Regions from separate parts of the Clostridium sp. 'White wine YQ' genome, predicted to be linked through region 2. Evidence: riboswitches for the same ligand, from Rfam matches in the RefSeq annotation. Region 2 holds a riboswitch; the other holds the start of a gene.
What was found. Region 2 has a riboswitch for thiamine pyrophosphate ahead of thiW (energy coupling factor transporter S component ThiW). Riboswitches for the same ligand answer to the same signal wherever they lie in the genome.
Positions count from the first base shown of each region.

Region 1 (8,168 bases), on a different contig from region 2:
GTTCTATACCAGTATACTCCAAATTCATTAATGTGCAATATAATTTTAGTTAATTAAATGTTGAAAAATTAAATAAGTTAATGTTATCATTTTATAATATAACTCAATAATATTTCCTGGAAAATATTTACTTAAAATTGCTAAAAAAAATAGGCATTCACTATAATGAATACCATATATTAAGGAGATCTACGAAAAAAATAAAACTTATTACAAACTCATTATAAAATTTGAATATGTCATTACTGTGACACTTTAGCGATAAATATGTACTTTAAAATATACTTTTTATGTATTTTTAACATTCCATTAATCTTCTTTTTTGCTCCATCGCCATCAACTTATCTAACTCCTGACTCTTTATTAGTGTCCTACAATCGTTTATCCCGTACAGATCAATAGCTTCATGTACTTCTTCACGCTTTTTTTCTATTAACAAACTTAATTTTTTCATGTTGCTACCTCCCAGGTGTCTATTTAAAACCCCTATAAAATTATAATTTCACTCAGAATGATATATAATTCTATACTAAATAATTATGCCCTATATATTTCGATACGAATAACAGCAAATATTAAGGTAGTATTTTTATATATCATAAATTCTTTTGTAAAATAGAAAAATTTTTCTTCAAAGTTCTATATTATATATATCGTTTTTTACTCTTAAAAATATACTATAAATTTACAAAAAAGTATAGCTTATCATAACAAACAATTTTATCCCTTCTATGCGATAATTTAAAAGGAATTACATTACTGCAATTCCTTTTATTTATCTAAATATTCCTCTTTTATATTAAATGTAATATTCCCATAGTTCTTTAATGAAGGTATCTTCTCCAAATCATAATAGACTGCTATTAATCCATAATAATATTTTAATTTGTCAGTAAATTTATTTTCTTCAATCTCCTCAGGCAATATATCTATCATAACGTGAATTGCTAACATTAGTATTAGCCTTTCTCTTATTATACTTTCCTTAGTTTCTTGTATAATCTCATTATTATTTTTAATTGGTTTAATTACTGCTGCAAAATGCGTAGAAGAAAGTGATAAACTTCCTAATTCACTAACAACGCTTATTTCATAAGAACTTTCTTTTGGAATTTCATGGTCTTTCATTAAAGGCAAATAATTATCTATTAATTTAGAATATGTTTTTATTACTTTATTAATCTTATTTTTATTATAATCTTGTTTCTTTTTACAAACCTTTTTTCTTTTTTTACTAACTGGCATCTTACAACACTCCTTTCTCTTATATTTATATGTATATATTAGAAACGAGTGAATTTTTATTACTGTAAAAATTGAAAGCATATATCATCAGATATATGCTTTCTTTCCTATTTAAATAGCTTTACTCTTTCTTCAATTGGATTATAATTTTTTTCACCAGGTGCTGAAGATGGTTTTCCAAATGGCATCTGTGCTATAAGCTTCCAGTTTTCTGGTATACTCCACTCCTTCTTTACATCTGATTCTATGAGTTCATTGTAGTGCTGTAATGAAACTCCAAATCCTTCTATCTCTAAAGCTGTCCATATAACATATTGATGCATGCCATTTGATTGTTGTGCCCATACTGGGAAGTTATCTTTATACAATGAGAATTGATTCTGTAGGGATTCTATTACGCTATTATCTTCAAAATAAAGAATTGTTCCATATCCATTTTTAAAAGAATTTATCTTCTCTTCAGTTGAGCTGAATTGATCCTCCGGAACTATTTTTCTTAGTGACTCCTTTGTAATATCCCACAATCTATCATGTTGTTTATTAAGTAATATTATTACTCTAGTGCTTTGAGAGTTAAATGCAGATGGTGTATGCATTACTGCATGCTCAACTACCTCTTTTATTCTCTCGTCAGCTACAACAGTTTCCTTTGTTATTCCATAATATGAACGTCTTTTTTCAACTGCATTATAAAAATCATTATTCATTTAAATTACCTCCGTTTATCAATTATAATATAAATTATTAACTTACTTTTTATTATTTACTTTAATTAAATTATTGCACTTTTTTCTCTCTGCGTCAAGATATATTCTCTTCAAACATTTTAAAAATATGCGACACAACTTACTTTTATATATTTACTTGACATTTATAAGTTACTTGTTATATTATAGCATCATAGGTAATTTTTCTAATACATTATATATACATAGGGGGAACATAAATGTCAGAATTAAAAGAAATAATTGAAAATAGACGTTCAGCAAACAATTTTATTGATGGAGTTAAAATACCTGATAGCGATTTTAACGAAATTTTTGAGCAATTGAAACTAGCTCCATCTTGTTTTAATATTCAGCATGCCCATTATTTAGTTATTAACGATCCTGAAAAAAAGGAAGCTCTAAGAAAAGCTGCTTTTAATCAATATAAACTTCATACTGCTTCTGCTGCTATTTTGGTCCTAGGTGATAAAGAAGCATATAAAAATGCTGCTAATATTTATTCCGGAATGCTTAACTTAGGTATTATGAGCAAGTTGGATTATGATAATATGGTAAGAGATATTGATAATCTATATGAAAGCAGAGGTGATGGCTTTAAGTATGATGAAGCAATAAGAAATGCTTCTCTTTCAGCAATGATGTTCATGCTTATCGCTAAAGATAAGGGTTGGGATACTTGTCCGATGATAGGATTTAATTCAGATGAGGTTCGCAAATTATTTAATATTCCAGACAATCTCGAAATTACACTTCTTATTGCTATGGGCAAAGAAGATACATCAAAACGCAGATTAAGAGGCTACAGAAAACCTGTAGGTGAATTTGTTAACTATAATGGCTTTTAAAGAGTAAAAGGGTGCTTATAGCACCCTTTTTAAATGAATTTCTCTATTTTATTATTTGCTCAAAAACATCTTTGCTATTTACATCTGCTTTAAGTAGATCCTTATCTTTTAACCATTTAATATTACCTGACCAGTTAGCTTCATCTTGAGTTAGAAAATCTCCGCTCTTATTTTCCATTAATGGTAATAGTATATCTAAGCTCTTCTTTTCTACCTCTGAATCAAGAGGGAAACTCTTATCTTGTGCTTTTAATACTAAGTCTAATGCTTTATCAGGATTCTTTTTAGTATAATCAAATCCTTTTTTTACAGCATTTAAGAAAGCTTGAACTTTTTCATTATCATTCTTTATAGCATCATCACTAGCTACAAAAGTTAATTCATAATTGTTAGGAACACCGTAATCTGATGGATTAAATGTAACCAACTCAACTCCATCTTTTTCTAGTAATATTTTTTCATGATTTATATATCCGCCTATTATTGCATCTACTCTTTTAGATTGAATAGAGCTCATTAAATCATATCCTACATCTACAAAATTGATTTTTGAAGGATCTCCTCCAGCTTGTTGTACCATTGCTTTTACAGTTTCTTTATCAATATCAAAAGAAGCATATCCTACTTTTTTTCCTTCTAAATCTTTTAATGTTTTAACTCCTGAATCTTTTCTAACCATCAATTGATTTAATGAACTTCTAACTATAGCTCCTACTGATTTTACAGGAATGTTTTCCCCTCTTGCTAATATTATTTGTTTTGGATAACTTATAGCAAAATCAGCTTTATTAGCAGCTACTAACTTAATTCCGTCATCAGTTCCAGCTGGTGTTATTAAGTTAACTTTTAATCCAGCTTCCTTGAAATATCCTTGTTCCTCTGCTGCATATAAAAACGCATGAACTGCATTTGGATACCAATCTAAAAGAACATTAACTTCTTTTAACTCTTTACTTGTACTTTGTTCTTCTTTCTTACTACATGCTGTTAATGCTAAACTAAATAGCATAACCATTGCTAAAATAATACTAAATCTTCTTAATTTCATAGTTACTCTCCTTTATTCCTTTTCTATATTTTAATAAAATTCTTTCAAGTAAAACCCCTACTGAAAATAGAAGTAATCCTAGAAAGGATAAAACAAGCACTCCTGCAAAAACTGAATCAGATTGTAGCATCCCAGCTACTCTCTTTACATAAGTTCCTAGTCCCTTTTCTGCTCCTAACCATTCTCCTATAGTTGCTCCGGCAATGCTATATGTTGCTGCAATTTTGAAACTACTTAGAAAATTTGGCAATACTGAATTCATATGAAGCTTCATAAATATTTGAATTTTACTGCCTCCTAGGGCCTTTAGTACATCTTCTAAATCTTTATCAACACTATTTAATCCATCCAGCGTACTTACTACGATCGGGAAGAAACAAAATAGTATAACTACAGCAACCTTAGACCATATGGTATATCCAAACCACATAACCATAATTGGTGATAATGCAATAGTTGGAATTGTTTGTGAAAAAATTATAATAGGATATAATGTTTTTCCAAGCCCTTTTGATGCATATATAGAAAAAGCGCATAGTATTCCGATAACTACAGATATAACTAATCCCAATAAAGCCTCGCCTAAGGTTACTAATGAATGACTAAATAGCAATTCTCTCTGAGTCCATAAAGCAGTTAGCACATTTGAAAACTTAGGCAAAATAAATTTTGGAACATTAAAATAAGGAACTAAGTATTGCCATGCCAATATAACTAAAATTACAAATACTAGTGGGAATATATTATTTTTAAATCTGCTCATCTATATTCCCTCCTTCGATTCTTCTAGCTTATCTAAGATATTCAATATTTGTCTCTTCAATTCAATAAATTCACCAGTTAAGGTAGTTTCATAAGTTCTCGGTCTATTAATATTAACTTCAATAGATTTTAGATTTTTATATGGTAATTCCGTACATATCAATATTCGGTCTGACAAAAGCAACGCTTCTTCTATATCATGTGTTATCATAAATACGGTGTTTTTTTCCTTCTGACATAAATCTAGTAACCAAGCTTGCATTTTCCTTCTTGTTAACGCATCTAATGAAGAAAATGGCTCATCTAATAGAAGTAATGACGGATTATTTACAATCGCTCTTAAAAAAGATGCTCTTTGTCTCATTCCTCCTGATAACTCATGTGGATATGAATTTTCCGTTCCTTTAAGATTAAAACTTTCAAAATATGTAACTGCCTTTTTTCTTGCCTCTTTTTTCGAATATCCATTTAACTCCAAGCCAACAGCTGTATTATCTAATATTGTTCTCCAAGGCATCAAGCAGTCTTTTTGAGGCATATACCCAATAATATTTTTATTGTTATTTTTCTCTATATCTATGCTTCCACTAATTGGTTTTAGTAACCCAAGTATTAATCTAAATAAAGTACTCTTTCCAGTTCCACTAGGAGCAATAATAGTTACAAACTCATTTTTATTTATACTAAAAGATAAATCGTCTAATATAAGCTTGTCTGTATCTCTATATTTAAAAGATAAATTATTAATTTCTAATGCCTTCATTTAAATTACCCAACCTTCTTTTTTATAACATGCATCCCAAAACATATATTCATATTTTGATGATAGAATGAAGATTTCTTCTAATTTTTCAAGTTGTCTTTCTGGTAGTCCTTCTGCTACTTTATCCATTAAATTGATGCACCAATTAACTTCATTATTATACTCATCACTTGCATAGGTTAGAATCCATTCTTTATAAAGCTCATGTTCTAAAGCCTTATCTTTTTTCGCTAAGCTTTTACCAATAAAGCTGTAACTCCACATGCAAGGAAGTAATGCTGCAACAAGTTCTGCTAATGTTCCTTCATTTGCTACCTGAAGCATAAATTTTGTGTAAGATAAATTATTCGAATTAGGTTTAGTATCCTCAAGTTCTTCCTTAGTTATGCCAAATCTTTTTGCAAATTCTATATGCCCGTCCATCTCTATACTTACAATATCATTTGCACATTTAGAAAAGCTCTTCATGTCTTCTAAGGAATCAGCTTTAACCATTCCTAATGCAAAAAGTTTTATATAGTCAATTAAATAAACATAATCTTGTTTAATATAAAAACAAAACTTGTCTTCAGCTAGTGTACCGTTACTCATATCTTTAAGAAATGGATGCTCTAAGCATGCATCCCAAATATACTTACCTTTTAAGTACAATCTCTCAGAAAAGCCCATAAAAAAACTCCTTTCAAACAGTATTAGGTATACCGATCGAAAAGAGTTAATAATCTAATAGAATATCTATATGTGAATAGACTTTTCCCATATACTACTTACTCACTTCCCTTCGCTGGCATTACCCAGTGCAGGTTTAAAGGGTCTGAAAAATTTCATCTCAGCCACTACAGCTCCCCTAGTGCACGCTAAAATTTTACCTCTTAATGATTATAATGTCAATATTCATAATTCTTATAATTTTACATTTTATAATTATAAGCGCTAATAATTACGTCTATTTACTCATTTATTCTAATATAATTGTATAAATTAATTATTTGGGAGATATTTATATTTATGAATATATTAGATTTACCAAATCAACCTTCGAATCCAACAAATGAACAAAGGTATTCACTAATAAGAAGTGATCTCGCTAAAGTTGGACGTGAGGAAGATTTTAATAACATTATTAGTTTATTAGCCCCCCCTCCTAATATCATAAACTATGCCCCTCCCGGCTCCCTTAAAGGAAAGAAGGTGGGCATAATTGGTGGAGGACTTGCTGGAATGTCTTCTGCTTTTGAACTTAGAAAATTAGGATGTGATATCACCATTTTTGAAGCTAGAAATAGAATTGGTGGTAGAGTTTATACACATTACTTCGATGATGAAAAAAAGATTTATGGAGAGTTAGGGGCTATTAGAATTCCTGTAACGCATGAGACTACCTGGCATTATATTAATCTTTTTAGACTTCATACCTATCCTTTTATTCAGTATAATCCAGATGCTTTTTTATATATTCTCAATACTAGAATTAGAAACAAACCTGAGGAAATTCAGAAAGTTCTTTATCCTAAATTTAATTTAACTCCAAAGGAAAGAAATACGCCTTGGCCTGAGCTTTATAATTATGCTTTTAATTCTCCTATAAAAACTTTACCACCTAATATTAGAACTGAATTATTAAAAATTCTTCCAGTTTATAACCCTAAGTATATTCCGCTATTAAATATTAGTGTACGTCAAAATCTTGAACTTTTAGGACTAAGTGATGAGGCTATTCAACTGTTAACAAGTGTTGATGCATTTTCTGGCTCTTTAATTGACGAGGCTTATAATGAAATATTACAAGAAAATTATCCAATTTTCTTTCAGCACTTATATAGAATTGATGGCGGCAATGTAAATCTACCTTTAGCATTTTACTATTCTTTATTGTCTCAAAAACCTAAAGAATACGATAATATACCGCAAGAGGCCATAGGAAATGTAAACTGGATTGGTGGCTACTGGGTATCGGGAATTCATAAAAATGAAGCTGGTGATAAAGTTATAATTACGTATAAAAATAGGGAACTTACTGAAGTTTTAAATGAATCCTTTGATTATGTTGTATGCGCTATTCCATTTACTATCCTTAAAACTGTTGATATTGATCCAGTATTCTCAAATAGAAAAATGGAAGCAATAAGGCAAATTGCTTATGTTAATGGACATAGAACTATATATTTATGTAAGAAACGTTTTTGGGAAGAAGATACAGATTATGGTAGAATCAATGGAGGTATCTCCTATTCCGATGGTCCATTAACCACAACTCTATATCCTTCAGATCATATAAATAATCCAAATCCTGATGAGCCTGGGGTATTAGTAGCTTCATATAACTTACATATGGATGCTACAAGTATTGCAAATATAAGTGAACCTATTCATAATGACATAATCGCAACTGAGCTTGAGAAACTTCATGGATTACCTAAGGGATTATTAAATTCTATTGTGGAAAAATCAATGTATATTTCTTGGAATATAGAAGAGTGGTCAAGAGGTGCAGTTTGTCATATGACTCCTGGACAAAAACGAGTTTTTTCATATGAAATTACAAGACCAGAATATAATAATAGAATTTTTTTCGCAGGTGAACATGCTTCAGTCTCTCACGGTTGGATGCAAGGCTCATTATATACTGGAATGCAAGCTGCAAATCAATTAGCATATTATTCAAACGCTGAAAAACACTCTGTTTAATGAGTGTTTTTCTACTTTAATAATTTAATATATATCCGTGATGAAAGTTTATAACGCAAAAGAGCGATAGGAAATTCCTATCACTCTTC
Region 1 covers NZ_JAQYUU010000001.1:1,454,576-1,462,743, forward strand. The annotation lists gene PTZ02_RS07320 (aspartyl-phosphate phosphatase Spo0E family protein) at 299-454, opposite strand; gene PTZ02_RS07325 (hypothetical protein) at 772-1,245, opposite strand; gene PTZ02_RS07330 (nitroreductase family protein) at 1,353-1,952, opposite strand; gene PTZ02_RS07335 (nitroreductase family protein) at 2,192-2,818, shown strand; gene PTZ02_RS07340 (ABC transporter substrate-binding protein) at 2,862-3,866, opposite strand; gene PTZ02_RS07345 (ABC transporter permease) at 3,847-4,629, opposite strand; gene PTZ02_RS07350 (ABC transporter ATP-binding protein) at 4,630-5,391, opposite strand; gene tenA (thiaminase II) at 5,392-6,060, opposite strand; TPP riboswitch at 6,151-6,250, opposite strand; gene PTZ02_RS07360 (flavin monoamine oxidase family protein) at 6,400-8,079, shown strand.
Region 1: linked by a shared signal. The riboswitch ahead of tenA (thiaminase II) and the one ahead of thiW (energy coupling factor transporter S component ThiW) in region 2 are both predicted to bind thiamine pyrophosphate.

Region 2 (8,168 bases):
GCTATAACAGTGTTTAGTTTTTTAGCAACAGCTTTAGCAAATTCCTTTTCTTCTGTAAGTTTATCACTATCTGCTGAAATACTTTCTGCCGCATCCACACCCTTTGTTATGGTATCTATACCATATAAAACTTTAATTTCAGAGATATTTCCTCTTACCACTGACAACTTTATATTTTCTATGATTCTTTTTGCTACTTCTGTTCTATAAGGTGTCGCACCTGCTCCTACAGGATCTAATACTACAGGAATTCCTAGCTCATTTGCTTTTTTACCTGCCTCAAGCATTGCCTCTACAGTTCTACTATTAAGTGTACCAATATTTATAACTAAGGAAGATGCCAATGACACCATATCCTTAACTTCATTTATATCATCAGCCATAACAGGAGATGCTCCAATTGCTAAAGTTATATTCGCGCAATCATTTACTGTTACGTAATTAGTTAAGTGATGCACTAGTGGGCCCTTTTCCCTTACTTTCTCTAATAATCCGGCTACTACTTCATTAATCTTCATTTAGTAATCCTCCTTTTTTATAAAGTTCATAGAAATGATGTGTAGGTCCAACGCCTTTTCCTATATCTAAAGAATGCTCTATTGCTACTGTTATATATTTTTTAGCTTTATCAACTGCTTCTTTAATATCTAATCCAAGGGCTAAATTAGAAGCAATTGCTGAAGACAAGGTGCATCCTGTACCATGAGTATTTTTTGTATTAATCCTCTCAGATTGGAAATGTATAATTTCCTTTCCATCATATAATACATCAATAGCTTCCCCTTCAATATGTCCGCCTTTTAACAAGACATTTTCACATCCAAGCTTATATATCTCTTTTGCAGCTGCTTCCATATCCTCTACTGTTTCTATTACAACTATATCTGAATTTACTGCTTTTAAAATCTCCTCAGCTTCAGGAACATTAGGCGTAATTATATAAGCTAATGGTATCAATTCATCTATTAATGCTCTCTCTGATTCAGGCTTCAATAAAGAATATCCACTTTTAGATATCATCACTGGATCTAACACTAAATTCTTAGGCTTATATAGCTTCAATTTTTCTGCTATCGCTTTTATCGTTGAGATTTGTGAAACCATTCCTATTTTAACAGCATCTACTTCTATATCCGTAAATATTGCATCTATTTGCCCTTTGATTATTTTTTCATCTAAATCTTGAACATCAAAAACTCCTTGTGTGTTTTGTGCAGTTACTGCTGTTATAACACTCATACCGTATACTCCATTAGCACTAAAAGTCTTAAGATCTGCTTGTATTCCCGCTCCTCCGCAGCTATCTGATCCTGCTATAGTTAATACCTTTTTCATAAAAACCTCCTTATACCTAATTGAAACTTATTATAGACTTGTTTTAATTTATATTTTTTTATAAATCTTTACCATTTAATGATATTAGCTTTGTAGAGCTTAAAACTCTAACTAATAAGTATGCTATTAGACTACCGCCAACAGTACTTATTAAAAATGGAACTATATAAAATAGTGCTCCTACTTCTTTTCCCATTATTAGCTTTGCTATAGGAAAAGATAGTAACGCTCCTAAGATTCCCGTACCAAATACTTCACCTAAAACTGCAAAAAAACTTTTTTTAGTCTTAAGATACAGATAACCCGCCAAGAAAGCCCCTATCATACTTCCAGGAAAAGCCAAAAGAGTTCCTGTTCCAAGGATATTTCTTAATAGAGAAATACAAAAGGCTACTATAACTCCATATCCAGGACCTAACAATATTCCTGATAAGACATTAATTGTGCCTTGCATAGGAAAACATTTTGATGCTCCTATTGGTATATAAATCAAATTTCCTGTTACTACTCCAATTGCTATAAATAAAGATGCTATGGTTAATTTTTTAGTTTTCATCATATTCCTCCTTCGTTTGTCGTTTTAATAAAAGAAGCACAAATCCATAGGATTTGTGCTTAAAATTACCTTCTATAAAATAAAGAAAACAACTTCCTACGCTGGAATAACCCAGTTCAGGTTCATAGGGTTAAAAGAATAAGTTCTTTCTCTCAGTTGGCCAAATACCAACACCCCTGTGTTTTTTATTATTAAATTGTCTCCTTCATAATAGCATAGTATTGTATTTTCTTCAACTAAAGATATTAGCCAATTTTAAATTTGCTGACACCTTCGTTAAGAAGCTTAGCTAAATCTTGAAGTTCCTCTGTAAATCTTGAAACCTCTTCCATTGTAGCATTTATCTCTTCAGCAGATGCTGAAACTTCTTCTGAACCAGAAGCTGTCTCTTGGGATACTGCTGAAATATTATCAATCTGCATAATTACATTATTTTTCTTAGCTGCAATTACTGACGTAGAGCTCATTATACTCTTTATTCCATCAGTTAATTCATTAATTGATGTTAATATTTCATTAAATATCTTCTCTGTTTCAACCACCGCAGCTTCTTGCTCATTTACAATAGCATTAGAGCTTTCAATTGCTTTGACTGCTGATTTTGACATATTCTTAACTGATTCAATAATTTTTCTTATTTCTTCAGTAGAATTCTTTGATTGTTCTGCTAATTGTCTAATTTCTTCTGCTACAACCGCAAATCCTTTCCCTGCTTCTCCAGCTCTTGCTGCCTCTATACTAGCATTAAGAGATAAAAGATTGGTTTGTTCTGTTATATCTGCAATAGCATCTGAAATCATATTTATCTCTTCTGTATTTCTACTCATTTCCATAACAATTTCACTTACTTCTATAGAAGATTTCTTAGTTTTATTTGATTTAACTGCTAAATCAATAACCATGTCTAATCCTTTATTACCAAATTCTAATGCATTACGTGATAGATTTTCTACATCTTTTGTCGTAGATGTTATTTCATCAATTCCTGTAGCCAATTCACTAATATCACTAGCTGCATCTTGCGAACTTTGAGCTTGCTGAGTTGCTCCTAATGCAATTTCTTCAATAGCCTTAGATACTTGAGTTATAGAAATTGTTGTTTCTCCTGCCATAGTAGAAAGTACTTGTGAATTTTCTGATACAGTTCCAGATGATAATTTGACGTCTCTCATCAAACTTGCAATATTACTAATCATACTATTGAAATCTTTACCTAGATCTCCAAATTCATCTTTAGACTTGATATCTACTTTTGCAGATAAATCTCCATTTGCGGCATCATTAAATGCTTTACTTAACTCTTTTGCATTCTTAGCCATTCCACCACTTAAATAAAGTGATACAAATATAGATATTACTATAACTGCTGCAATTACTATAAGCATTATATTTCTTATTGCATTTACATCATTGTCTACTTCTGTAATACTCATAGCAGCTACTATCTTCCACCCGCTAGTGTCATTGGTTATATAACTTGAAAACTTGTCAGATCCATTATAATTGTATTTTATAAAACCGCTTTTTCCATTCTTTATATCATTCCATATGCTAAGTTTTGTAGCTTCTGGAGTTCCAATTATCTTGCTATTAGGATGTGCTAAAATTATCCCCTCGCTATCTGTTATATAAGCATATCCACTATCTCCAATTTTTGAATCCTTAAATTTATCTGCCATAGCATTCAGATCTATGTCTAAGGATACAACTCCTATAACTTTCCCATCTTTAGTTACGGCTTTAGCTACACTAGCCATAATTTGACCTGTTGATGCACTTTTGTATGCTTTGGTAATAATTGCTTTTCCCTCATTATTTAATGCAAGCTTGTACCAATCCCTTACTCTTGGGTCATATCCTGCTGCCATTTGTGCTTCTGGATATCTAATAAATTCACCTTTTTCAGTTCCCATATAGGCAGCTACTATCTCTTTACTACTTCCTTGCATATCCTTTAAGTAATTCTTTAATGAAGTAACTTTTTCTTGAGTTCCATCATATGCAGTAAAGCTATCATTGCCTGATGCCATATTTACCATAGCCACTTTAGAATTTAAGAAACTATCTACAGCCTTATTAATTTCCGATATAGTTTGCCCACTTGTTGCTTCAAACTTTTTTGTTAAAGTTGCTTTTGATTGAAAATATGCAAACATTCCTAGTACTATTAGTGGAATAATGCAAATAGATAAAAAACCTGCAACTAATTTTGCACGTATCCCTCTAAGTCTAATATCTTGTTTCATTAGTTAATCCTCCCCTTATCCTATTGTTTAAGCTCAGTTATTTATCGTCACACATAGGCTTAAACCTTATATATATTTCTAACATTCTTAATTTGCATATTTTCCCATTCATGCCCAAAAGAGAGAGGGGATTAACCTTTTATTATTTTATTGTTCTAAATTTTTAATACTTTCTAGTAGTTCATCTGTATCCTTTTTAAATTTAATTAACTGTTCTATATCCATATTAATTGATTTTAAAATACATTCTGGTATAGTTAATGCTTCTTTTTTAAGTTCCTTACCCTTTTCAGTTATATTTACACAAAGTATTCTTTCATCTTCACTAGAACGCTGCCTCTTTAATAGCTCCATCCCCTCTAATCTTTTAAGAAGTGGTGTCAATGTACCTGAGTCTAAATATAATCTATTACTTAATGCCTTAAGAGTTATATTTTCTTTTTCCCACAGTACTAACATCACTAAATATTGAGGGTAAGTTATTCCTAACTTCTCTAAAAAAGGTCTATATATTTTTGTTATAGCTCTTGATGTTGCATATATTGAAAAACATAGTTGATTTTCTAGCTTTAATCCATCTTCATATTTCATTTTATACATCTCCTGTATTTTTAATTTATAATATCTCATATTTTATTATAAATTAAAAATATAATTTCACAAAGTATTATTTTATAAAATTCAATTGCACACAATTAAATTTATGCTATAATATATTCAACAAGACAATTAATAGGAGGATTTATTATGTCAATTTATGATTTTTCAGCCAAATCAATAACTGGTAAGGAAGTTTCCTTAAGTGAATATAAAGGAAAGGTTCTTCTTATAGTAAATACTGCAAGCAAATGTGGATTTACCCCTCAGTATAAGGACCTTGAGGCTATATACAAAAAATTAGGCAATGACAAGTTTGAAATTCTTGGATTTCCTTGTAATCAATTTGCAAAACAAGAACCAGGGACTAGTGATGATATTAAAAACTTTTGCGAAATTAATTATGGAGTAACTTTCCCATTATTTGAAAAAGTAGATGTGAAAGGCCCAACTGCTCATGAAGTATTTAAATATTTAACTACAGAAAAACCTGGTATATTAGGTGGAGAAATTAAATGGAATTTCACAAAGTTTCTAATTGATAAAAATGGTAATGTAGTAGATAGATTTGCACCAACTACTTCACCAACAAAAATTGAAAAAGATATTATTAAATTAATGGAGGTTTAGTATTATGTCTATTTATGATTATTCAGCAAAGAATATAAACGGTGATGATGTTTCTCTAAGAAAATATGAGGGCAAGGTTTTACTCATTGTAAATACTGCAAGCAAATGCGGCTTTACTCCGCAGTATAAGGACTTAGAAGCTTTATATAAAAAGCTAGGAAATGAGAAATTTGAAATCCTTGGGTTCCCTTGTGACCAATTTGCTAATCAAGAGCCTGGAACTAGTGAAGATATCAAAAATTTTTGTGAAATAAATTATGGTGTTACCTTTCCAATATTCCAAAAAATAGATGTGAATGGTGAGAATGCTCATGATTTATTTAAGTACCTTAAGTCAAAAGCTCCTTTTAAGGGAATTGATGATAGTACTACAACAGGAAAATTTCTAAAAACATTTCTTTCTGAAAAATATCCTGAGACACTTTTAGGAGACTCAATAAAATGGAATTTCACAAAATTTTTAGTAAATACGAATGGTGAAGTTATTAATCGCTTCGAATCTACTATAGAACCTTCTGATATTGAGTCATATATAACTTCTCTTTTATAATTTAATCTACTTTAAATAAGCTACTTAAGATGCTTAACTATAAGACCTAAAGCATTTTAAGTAGCTTTTATTATCTAATTAACTTTTTTACAATAATGCATTGACAAGCATTGCCATGTCATGCTATTATAATATATTTGCCTAAAACATATTAAAGTGATATAATTAATATATTAATTGGTTATATTGGAGGTGAATTATATGTTTCAAATCGGTGATAGAGTTATCTACCCAATGCAAGGGGCTGGTATAATTCAAGGCATAGAAGATAAAGAAGTTTCTGGTACCCCAGAGAAGTATTTCATAATAAACATACTTAGTAATAAAATGCAGGTAATGGTGCCATTAAGCAAAGCGCCAAATACCGGTATACGACTTGTTAGTGATGAAAATATGCTAGAAGATGTCCTAATTAACTTTAAAACAAAAAAGTTATTTACTAGTCAGGAACTTAGCTATAGAGAAAGATATCACATTAATATGGCCAAGGTTAAAACAGGTGGAATCAAGGAGGGATCTGAGGTTGTTCATGATTTAATGCTATTAGGAGAAAATAAACCTTTAAATAGTAGTGAAAAACAACTTCTCCTCACTGCAAAGAAAATATTGATTAGTGAAATTTCTATAATCAAAGGCATATCCGAATCAAATGCGGAAGATTTGTTATCTTCTAACTTTTCTTAATAAATTGATTAAGGTAACCAAAAAGATTAATTTCTTATATACATATTTATATAAGTGTTAATCCCCTAGTTACCTTTTTTTATATCTTTAAATTTATTTCCTCTTATTTGGTTAAATACAAGTATAACAATTTTATTGTATTTTCAAAAGCATCATAGTGTGTTCTTTCCATTCCATGAGATGCGTGTACTCCTGGTCCTATAAGTGCTCCTCTTATATCATTTCCACCTTTAAGCGCAGCTCCAACATCTGATCCATACATAGGATAAATATCTACTGCATAATCTACTTTATTAGTTTTTGATAAATTTATTAAGTCTGTTACCATATTATAATCATATGGTCCGCCTGAGTCCTTAGCACATATTGACACTTGATATTCTGTACAGCTTAAATCTTCTCCTATACACCCCATATCAACAGCTATCATTTCAGTTATATCACTAGGAATATAGGATGATCCATGTCCTACCTCTTCATATGTTGAAATAAATATTTTAGTTGTATATGTTGGAACAATCCTTTCTCTACTAAAAAGTTCTAATAGTCCCATTAAACATGAAACACTACCTTTATCGTCAATAAATCTTGATTTTACAAATCCACTATTAGTTATTGTTGTTTTAGGATCTATAAAAATGAAATCCCCAGCACATATCCCTAATTTCTGAGCATCCTCTTTATTTGTTACCCTTTCATCTAATCTTATTTCCATATTCTCATCATCACGTTTCTTAGTTGAGCTATCCTTATAAACATGAGCTGCCGGACTAGTACTTAAAAATGTCCCCGTATAGATTTTTCCTTCTCTAGTCCTAACTTTACAATACTCACTATCAAGTGTTGGGACTATAGGTCCGCCAACTAAAGTAAATTTAAGTGTTCCCTTTGATGTAATTGACCTAACCATCGCACCTAATGTATCTACATGTGCTGATAACCCCACTACTTTTTCACTAGACTTACCTGGAATAGTGATTATCCCGCATCCTTTATTTGTAGTCTCAAAAGAATAATTAAATTCTTTTGCATATTCTTCTATTTTCTTCATAATTTCAAAGCAAAAACCACTAGGACTATCAAATTCTAATATTTCTTTTGCAGTTTTTAATAGAAACTCTTTATTTATTTTTATATCCATCTTTACCTCCTCAAACTTTCTCAATATAATAGCCATTACATATAATTATACTGCAATGGCTATTAATTTTATTTATTTTTTCTAATTTCTTTCTGTATCTTCTTTAATGCCTTCTTTGAACCTCTTTCTATATCTCTTTCTAACTTTCTCTCTTCATAACTCCTAAATAAACTATCCATATCATAATCTTCTGGGTATAGATCCTTAGCTTTAAGTTCTAATTTTATTCTCTTTTCATTTATCTCAATAAAGCTTCCTTTGTATAGAACTACTAAGTTATTAAGTTTGTCTGCTATCTTATATACTATTCCATAATCATTTTTTTCAAGAAGCAAAACCTTATCCCCTACTTCATAAGTCTCCTGTTTAATCTCTCCTGGGCCTTCAAACATAGTGTTCTTCTTAACTTTGCTATCCCTCACTAAGCTA
Region 2 covers NZ_JAQYUU010000009.1:193,749-201,916, reverse strand. The annotation lists gene thiM (hydroxyethylthiazole kinase) at 1-518, opposite strand, end outside; gene thiD (bifunctional hydroxymethylpyrimidine kinase/phosphomethylpyrimidine kinase) at 508-1,335, opposite strand; gene thiW (energy coupling factor transporter S component ThiW) at 1,394-1,891, opposite strand; TPP riboswitch at 1,967-2,079, opposite strand; gene PTZ02_RS18270 (methyl-accepting chemotaxis protein) at 2,137-4,137, opposite strand; gene PTZ02_RS18265 (MarR family winged helix-turn-helix transcriptional regulator) at 4,285-4,728, opposite strand; gene PTZ02_RS18260 (glutathione peroxidase) at 4,885-5,364, shown strand; gene PTZ02_RS18255 (glutathione peroxidase) at 5,369-5,914, shown strand; gene PTZ02_RS18250 (CarD family transcriptional regulator) at 6,116-6,598, shown strand; gene PTZ02_RS18245 (M42 family metallopeptidase) at 6,702-7,739, opposite strand; gene PTZ02_RS18240 (endonuclease MutS2) at 7,808-8,168, opposite strand, start outside.